DNA from 2 places in the Aeromonas crassostreae genome. Region 1 is predicted to be linked to the other one. Evidence: predicted binding sites of a transcription regulator. Region 1 holds the regulator's gene; the other holds the start of a gene.

Region 1 (4,578 bases):
GCGGGTCAGCACGATGGCGTAGCGTTGCAGTGTCTCCTGGATGCTCTCGGCCAGCAGCAGCAGGCGCATCTGGTTGCCCGGATTGACCCAGTAGCCGCCATCGCGCGCCTCGATCAGCTGCTGGCGTTGCAGCTCGGCCAGCAGGGCATCGACCAGCTCCGGCAGTTCCTCCTCTTGGTAGCGAAGGAACAGCTCTGTCTTGAGTAGCGGGTAGATGTCGACGCAGCGGGCGACGATCTCGCCGCGGGAGATCCCCTCGCAGCGCTCAATCAATGCCGCCACCAGGGAGGGCAGGGCGAACAGGTGCAGTATGTTGTTGCGGTAATAGGTCAACAGGATCGCCTGATAGCGGTCCAGGCTGACGATCTGGCCCAGCTTGTCCTCGCTCACCTCGAACTTGTTGAGCTCCATCGCCTGATCCAGCAGATCCTTGGCGTTGTCCTGGGGCAGCGTGCTCCGCTCGCTGTAGGGCACCTGCTTGAGCAAATCCAGATAGGTGTTGATCTGGGTCTGCAGCTCGTCCCGGGTCAGGGCATGGCGCTCGGCGGCCAGCAGTGCCAGGGCGCTCAGGGTCAGGCCGTTGACGGCGGCGGCATCGTTGATCCGGGTCATCAGCAGTTCGGCCAGCTGGTTGACGGTGCCCGCCATCCACTCGGGGCGTTCCTCCTCGCCGATATGCTCCTTCCAGGTCGGCACGTGTTCGTTGAGATAGCCGTTGAGAGTCAGCGGCTCGCCGAAGTTGACGAAGCCGCGGCCATAGTTGCGCAGCTTGCGCAGTATGCCGAGCACCTGCAGGAAGCTCTCTTTCTCCTTGCGGCTGCCCTTGAGCTCGTTGTGGTAGGTGTTCACCTCCATCACGTGCTCGTAGCCCAGATAGACGGGGACCAGGGTCACCGGCCTGTCCAGTCCGCGCATCATGGCCTGCAGGGTCATCGCCAGCATGCCGGTCTTGGGGGGCAGCAGGCGGCCGGTGCGCGAGCGGCCCCCTTCGGTGAAGAACTCCACCGAATAGCCCTTGGCAAACAGCAGGTTGAGGTATTCGCGAAAGACGGTGCTGTAGAGCGGATTGCCCTTGAAGGTGCGGCGAATGAAGAAGGCGCCGCCGCGGCGGAAGATGGGGCCCGCCGGCCAGAAGTTGAGGTTGATGCCTGCCGCTATGTGGGGCGGCACCATGCCCTGGTGATAGATGACATAGGAGAGCAGCAGGTAGTCCATGTGGCTGCGATGGCAGGGGACGTAGACTATCTCGTGTCCCTCCTGCGCCAGCTGGCGCACCTGTTCGGCGCCGTTGACCGAAAGGCCGCGATAGAGCTTGTTCCACAGCCAGCCGAGGAAGCTCTCACCGAGGCGGATCAGCCGGTAGGAGAAGTCGGAGGCGATCTCGTCCATGTAGTCATGGGCACGCTTCTTGGCCTTCTCCAGGCTGATGCCCTCGCGCCCGGCCTCTTCCTCTATGGCTTGCTGGATCACGCCGGAATCGAGCAACTGCCTGAACAGCAGGGTGCGATTGGGCAGCTTGGGGCCGGTGGCAGCCAGCTGCTGGCGGCTGAAGTGAATGCGGGCCACCCGCGCCAGCTTGTGGGCGATAGCCTGATCCGTGCCGTGCTTGTCCGCCATGTGGCGTAGGGAGAGCGACGGGGAGAAGCGCACCAGGTTCTCGCGCCCCTTGAGGATGACGATGAGCGCCTTCTTGAGACGGTTCGGCGCCAGGCTGCTGATGATGTTCCAGCCGGAGGCTTCCTCCCCTTCCCGGCCCGGGGCGCGGCCCCAGAACAGGGTGACGGGGACCATCTGCACATCCAGATCGGCATCCAGCTTGTGCAAGTCCAGCAGCTGCTGAAACTCCTGCAGGAAGGGGAGCGGCTTGCTGCGTGAGCCGAACAGGGGGGGCGGCCGATCGAGGCAGACGTAGCGTGGCACGGTTCTGCCCCCCAGTTCGAGCGGGGTGAAGGGACCCGGCAGACCGAGATCCTCGCAGCACTGCTGCAGTGTCATCAGGTCGGTGATCGAGCTGGTCTTCAGGGCATAGACGATGGGTCTGGCCGGATCCAGCTTGAGTTCCGTGATGGGATTTTCCGGCAGGCTCTTGTGATTGACCAAGCCGCTGACCGGCCACTGCAGTATGGCTCTGGAAATACTCTGCCCGAGGGACATGTGCGTCTGCTCTCCAAAAAAATGCGGCGTGAGCATAGCAAATCACGCAGGGCTTGTCGCCGAGAGGTACGATGAGTCCGCCGATGAGGGCCGGAGCAGGGTTATTTTGGCCTTGCCTGCGACAATTGTCAGTCGAGCCTTGCCTTGGTCAGCACACTGTATATACTGCCAGTGTGCTGTATAAAAAGACAGGTGCCAATCTTATGAAACCCCTCACTCCCCGCCAGGCTCAGGTTCTTGATCTCATCAAGGTCAACATGAGCGAGACCGGTATGCCGCCGACCCGTGCCGAGATCGCCCAGAAGCTTGGGTTCAAATCCGCGAATGCGGCCGAAGAGCACTTGAAGGCGCTGGCCAAGAAGGGGGCCATCGAGATCCTGCCGGGCACCTCGCGGGGCATCCGTCTGTTGCTCGACGAGGTAGAGGAGGCGGCCAACGAAGATCAGGGGCTGCCCCTCATCGGCAAGGTGGCGGCCGGCGAGCCCATCCTGGCCCAGGAACATATCGAGAGCCACTATCAGGTGGATCCTGCGTTGTTTCATCCGCGAGCGGATTTCCTGCTGCGGGTGCAGGGCATGAGCATGAAGAACATCGGCATCATGGACGGGGATCTGCTGGCGGTGCACAAGACCCAGGAGGTGCGCAACGGTCAGGTGGTGGTGGCACGGCTCGATGAGGATGTCACCGTCAAGCGTTTCCAGCGCAAGGGCAGCCAGGTCTGGCTGTTGCCGGAAAACGAAGAGTTGCAGCCTATCGCCGTCGACCTGGCGAGCCAGCATCTCACCATAGAAGGACTGGCCGTCGGCGTGATCCGCAACGCCGACTGGATGTGATTGAGGCCCCTCGCGGGGCCTTTTTATTCCCTGCTGTTTTTTCAATTTATTTCTTAACACTTTTTTCACACATTCTCATTTGCTGCTTTACTTAGCCTGTTGATTGGCACGCAAGACCAATCTCGGGGAAGAGACGCCCGGCAGGGCAGCGCTAACAATGGGGGGCAGAGTGAAAAGAGTCCTGATTACTCTCTCAATCTTTCTGTGTGTCTGGAGCGAGTCATCGCTCGGCAACAGCATGCGCTTCAACATGACGGAGGGGGTCAGCGCCGTCAGTCGCAACGTGTACGACCTGCACATGACCATACTCATCATCTGTGCCCTGATAGGCTTGCTGGTGTTTGGGGTCATGTTCTGGGCCATCTGGCATCATCGGCAGGACAAGGGCGCGCAGGCTGCCCACTTCCACGAGAGCACCCGGGTCGAGATCCTCTGGACCCTGATCCCTTTCCTCATCCTCATCGGCATGGCCGTACCCGCTACCCGCACCCTGATCGCCATGGAAGATACCAGCGATGCCGACCTGACGGTGCAGATAACGGGCTCCCAATGGAAATGGCATTACCGCTATTTCGACGACGGTGTCGAGTATTACAGCCTGATGGCCACGCCTCAGGCGCAGATAGACAACAAGCGCCGCAAGGGGGAGAACTATCTGCTCGAGGTGGATCGCCCTCTGGTGCTGCCCACCGGCAAGAAGGTGCGCTTTCTCATCACCTCCCAGGATGTGATCCACTCCTGGTGGGTGCCGGCCTTTGCGGTGAAGAAGGATGCCAACCCTGGGTTCATCAATGAGGCCTGGACCCGCATCGATCACCCCGGCCTCTACCGGGGTCAGTGTGCCGAGCTGTGCGGCAAGGGGCACGGCTTCATGCCCATCGTCGTGATCGCCAAGCCGGAGGCCGAATTCAACCAGTGGCTGAGCAAGACGCGGGCCGAGCAGCTGGCGGCCAAGGAGCAAGAGCAGAAGCTGCTCTCGATGACCATGAGCCGGGATGAGCTGATGGCGCTCGGCGAGAAGGTCTATCTTGGCCACTGCTCCGCCTGTCACATGGCCAACGGGCAAGGGGTTCCGGGCGCTTTCCCCGCCCTCAAGGGCAGCCAGATCGCGCTGGGTCCCAAGGCGGGACACCTGGATATTGTGCTCAACGGCAAGGCGGGCACGGCCATGCAGGCCTTCGCCAAGCAGCTCAGTTTGCAGGAGCTGGCGGCGGTCATCACCTATGAACGCAACGCCTGGGGCAATGACAAGGGTGACGAGGTTCAGGCCAAGGATGTCGACGCCTTCCTCAAGGGCAAATCCATGTAGGAGAGAGCAAGATGAGTGTCGTCACGGATCTCGATCATCAGGCAGAGCATGGCCATCAGCCCAGAGGCTTGTTGCGCTGGTTGCTGACCACCAACCACAAGGACATCGGCACCCTCTATCTCTGGTTCAGCTTCATCATGTTTCTGACCGGCGGCGCCATGGCCATGGTGATCCGTGCCGAGCTGTTTCAACCCGGCTTGCAGCTGGTCGACCCCGGCTTCTTCAACCAAATGACCACGGTGCACGGCCTGATCATGGTGTTTGGCGCCGTCATGCCCGCCT
Region 2 (4,578 bases), on a different contig from region 1:
CGCCGATCCGGCCGGCAGCCGCAAGAACACCAAGGACAACACCCCGGCCGTGGTGCACATCGACATGGTCCCCGGCAACAAGGTGGAGGTGAGCATCGCGGCCAAGGGAGGCGGCTCCGAGAACAAATCCAAGATGGCGATGCTCAACCCCTCCGATGACATCGTCGAATGGGTATTGAAGACGGTGCCCACCATGGGCGCTGGCTGGTGCCCGCCCGGCATGCTGGGCATCGGCATCGGCGGCACCGCCGAGAAGGCGGCCGTGCTCGCCAAGGAAGCCCTGATGGAGCACATCGACATCCAGGAGCTGATCGCCCGCGGACCCGAGACCACCGAAGAGAAGCTGCGGGTCGCGCTCTATGACCAGGTCAACAAGCTGGGGATCGGTGCCCAGGGTCTGGGCGGCCTCACCACAGTGCTGGACGTGAAGGTCAAATCGGCGCCTACCCACGCCGCCTCCAAACCCGTGGTGATGATCCCCAACTGCGCGGCCACCCGCCACGTCCACTTCGAGCTCGATGGCTCAGGCCCGGCCGAGCTGACCCCGCCCAGGCTGGAAGACTGGCCTGAGATCACCCGCGAGTCCGGTGGCAATGTGCGCCGGGTCAATGTCGATGGCATCACCAAGGCCGAGCTTGCCAGCTGGAAGAGCGGCGATACCGTGCTGCTTTCGGGCAAGATCCTCACCGGTCGCGACGCCGCCCACAAGCGCATCGCCGACATGCTGAAAAATGGCGAGGGTCTGCCGGAAGGGGTCGATTTCACCAACCGCTTCATCTATTACGTCGGTCCGGTCGATGCGGTGCGTGATGAGGTGGTCGGTCCGGCCGGCCCCACCACCTCCACCCGGATGGACAAGTTCACCGACATGATGCTGGGGGAAACCGGCCTCATCGGCATGATAGGCAAGTCAGAGCGCGGCCCGAAAACCGTCGAGAGCATCCGCCAGCACCAGGCCGTCTATCTGATGGCCGTGGGGGGCGCCGCCTACCTGGTGGCCAAGGCGATCAAGAAGTCGCGGGTGGTAGCCTTTGCCGATCTGGGCATGGAAGCCATCTACGAGTTCGAGGTGGAAGACATGCCGGTGACCGTGGCGGTGGACTCCCAGGGCAACAATATCCACGAGACGGGCCCGGCCATCTGGTCCGCCAAGATTGCCGAGCTCGACGGCAAGCTCTCCTCCTGAGTCGGCAGGGGGGCGCTCGCCTCCTGTCATGGCAAGCGGCGGCCCTCGGGCCGCCGTTCTGTTCTTGCCTTTGTGTTCATTTGACCTGACCCCCAGCGTTGCCGGCCCTTGACCAGATCAGCGCCTTGCACCAGCGGGCAGGGGGAGCAGGCTGGCAAACCTTCAAACCTTCAAACCTTCAAACCTTCAAACCTTCAAACCTTCAAACCTTCAAACTTTCAGACCCTCAAACCCTCAAACCCTCAACCACGCAAGCCGCTCGGCTCTCTCAGGCGTCCTGGGTCGTTCAACCCCCTCAGGGATATCCAAGGTCTCAAGGCTGTCAAATGCCTCGTCATCCTCATGGCTGCTCGCCGCGGGCGGCATGAGGCTCAATGATTGAGGTAGATGTCCTGGTTGCCATAGTTCACGGCTGGCCCCTGGCTCGTCTCGCGCTGGAAGTAGTGGGTCAGCATCTCCTTGCCCTGGCTCAGTCGGAGCAGGCGCTCGGTATCCAGGCTGATGGCCTCGGGCAGCCAGGTGACGACGGCGGCGCAGCGGCTGCGGTCGAGGGCCAGCTCCAGGGTGCGTTGCCAGTTCTTGATCTTGTGGCGGTGGACCACCAGCACGTGGGCCGGATCTATGCCATGAGCCCGCAGCTGGGCGGCGACCGGCAGACCGGGGGGCGCAATCAGCAGGATCCAGCCTCGCTTCGCCTGGCTTATCTGCCCCAGGGCGCCCAGCAGCTGGGCCCCGTCTCGCACTGTCATGGCGGATGCGCCCGGACGGCGTGTCAGATGACGAGTCGGCCAGGGTTGGGTCAACCCGGCGGTCAGGGAGGCAAGGGGGCGGCTCATTGGCTGGTTCATCTGCTGATTCCTGTATGAATTACCATGCTGTATGTGTATACAGTAGTTGCATCCAGTGCATTCGACAAGTCGTTTCTGCTCAAAAATGTGACGCAGCTAACCAAGATAAACGCCATCTCATTGATACCTCTCTGGTTTCTTTATCATGGCTTCGAACGCTTATGGTCCGATAAATGGACAAAACCCGGCAGGGGGGCCATGGTTATACAGGGTTTAACAGAGGAGCCATGTCATGGATGCCACGACTTTGCAGCGATTGGACGCCAACATCTTGTTGGGGATCGTCAACGAGAAGCTGAGGTTGGAGTGCGACAATCTCGATGAGCTGCTCGCCTACTACGACATGAGCGAGGATCAGCTTGCTACCCGCCTGCAGCAGATTGGTTATCAATACGACGGTGCGAGCAACCAGTTTAAATCCAGGTTGCTATGAGTCTGCTTTGAATCGGAAATGTTAAAAATCAGCCGCTCTATGGGCGGCTGTTTTGTTGTGTCGATGTGGTCGTGAGTTGAAAACGATTTCACCCTTTCGTTTTATTTTCAGATATTTTCAAGCCATCCATTGGCTGGGGATAACGTGAAACCATACTCATGCTCAATACAGGGTTCAAATAACCACCATTAATGAAAAGTTATTGATCTATATGGATTTTAATCTCTGGTGACAGGAAAGGGTTTTCATTGTTAAACTGTCACTTTCATACGTTAAACTGTGACGTAAGTTAACTTTTATATCGGCATCATTCGTTAGTATGTCAACGCCGGAATACATATCTCAGATAACTAAAAATCGGTCCCTGGCGGGTAAATAAATTATTTAAGTAACGAAGGAAACAGCGTTATGGCTAGCAAGAAGAAGACAGAGCTGGATCTGCAACTGAATAAGGATCAACTCAAGGCGAGCATAGTGCGTCATCTGCGCTCCACTCTGGGTACCAGTGAGCAGAAGGCCTCGCCCCAGTCCTGGTGGAAGGCGACAGCCGCCGCCGTCAATGAGCTGGTGTACGAGCGTCTGACCCGTACCCAGCAGACTCACCTTAGCGAGGATACCCGGGCTATCCACTACTTCTCGGCCGAATTCCTGATGGGGCGGCTGACTTCCAACAACCTGCACAACCTCTCTCTCTATACCTTGTGCGAAGAGGCGCTGGCCGAGCTGGGCCTGGAGCTGACCGATCTGTGCGAGCAGGAGCCGGACATGGCCCTCGGCAACGGTGGCCTGGGGCGCCTGGCGGCCTGCTTCATAGACTCCCTGGCGACCCTGAACTACCCGGCGGTAGGGTATGGCCTGCACTATGAGCACGGCCTGTTTCGCCAGGAGATCCAGGATGGTCGCCAGATCGAGCGTCCGGACTCCTGGCGCGAATATGGCAACCCCTGGGAGATCTGCCGCCCCGAGTCGGTGCAGGAGATCCCCCTGTATGGCTATGTGGAGACCCAGTTCTGCGAGAGCGGCGCCCTGAAGAAGGTGTGGCATGCCGGTCGCAAGATCAAAGGGGTGCCCTGGGATATCCCTGTGGTGGGCTTTGGCGGTCACACCGTCAACATACTGCGTCTGTGGGAGTCCCGCGCCTCCGAATTCTTCGACTGGGACGTGTTCAACGCCGGTGGCTATGTCGACTCCCAGGCGGAAAAAGCCCAGGCCGAGACCATCTCCAAGGTGCTCTATCCCAACGACGAGACGGACGCGGGCAAGGAGCTGCGCCTGATCCAGCAGTACTTCTTCTGCGCCTGCTCCATCAAGGACATCATGCGCCGCTACAAGCGGGTCCATGGCAGCGATTTTGGCAAGTTTGCCGCCCAGATCGCCATCCAGCTCAACGATACCCACCCGACCGTGGCCATCCCCGAGCTGATGCGGGTGCTGGTGGACGAAGAAGACCTGCACTGGGATGCCGCCTGGGCCATCTGCTATCAGGTCTTCTCCTACACCAACCACACCCTGCTGCCGGAGGCGCTGGAGAAGTGGAATGTCAGCCTGTTCGAGAAGGTGCTGCCCCGTCATCTGGAGATCATTTACGAGATCAATGCCCGCTTCCTCGGCGATCTGGTGGAACCCAAGTGGCCGGGCGACAACGCCATCAAGGCCAAGCTCTCCATCATCGAAGAAGGGGACGTGCGCAAGGTCCGCATGGGCAACCTGTGCGTCATCGGCTCCTCCAGGGTCAACGGCGTGGCCGAGATCCACTCCAAGCTGGTGAAAGAGGATCTCTTCCCGGAATTTGCCGCCCTCTGGCCCGAGAAGATGTGCAACGTCACCAACGGGGTCACCCCCCGCCGCTGGCTGCTGGCCTGCAACCCCGAGCTGGCCGATCTGTACAACGAGGTGGTGGGCAAGGAGTGGCCGCTGCAACTGGACAAGCTGCGCGGCGTGGTGAAATTTGCCGATGACAAGGCATTCCAGCAGCAGTTCATGACCATCAAGCGTCACAACAAGGAGAAGCTGGTCAAGGTGATCAAGGCCGAGACCGGGATCGACGTGGATGCCAATGCCATCTTCGACATCCAGATCAAGCGCCTGCACGAGTACAAGCGCCAGCAGCT

What was found. The regulator LexA, encoded in region 1, represses DNA repair genes until DNA is damaged. The targets are predictions, from matches to a motif close to ANCTGTNTNNNNANACAGNT.
Region 2: ACW5W4_RS09075 (DUF4250 domain-containing protein) is a predicted target of LexA. The motif match lies at 2,060-2,079, and genes of this name have one in related genera.

Annotation. Positions count from the first base shown of each region.
Region 1 covers NZ_JBSTYM010000024.1:8,194-12,771, reverse strand. Annotated here, with positions in the region: gene plsB (glycerol-3-phosphate 1-O-acyltransferase PlsB) at 1-2,154, opposite strand, end outside; gene lexA (transcriptional repressor LexA) at 2,358-2,987, shown strand; gene coxB (cytochrome c oxidase subunit II) at 3,157-4,296, shown strand; gene ctaD (cytochrome c oxidase subunit I) at 4,308-4,578, shown strand, end outside.
Region 2 covers NZ_JBSTYM010000009.1:49,906-54,483, reverse strand. Annotated here, with positions in the region: gene ACW5W4_RS09085 (fumarate hydratase) at 1-1,186, shown strand, start outside; gene ACW5W4_RS09080 (cell division inhibitor) at 1,558-2,034, opposite strand; gene ACW5W4_RS09075 (DUF4250 domain-containing protein) at 2,267-2,467, shown strand; gene ACW5W4_RS09070 (glycogen/starch/alpha-glucan phosphorylase) at 2,876-4,578, shown strand, end outside.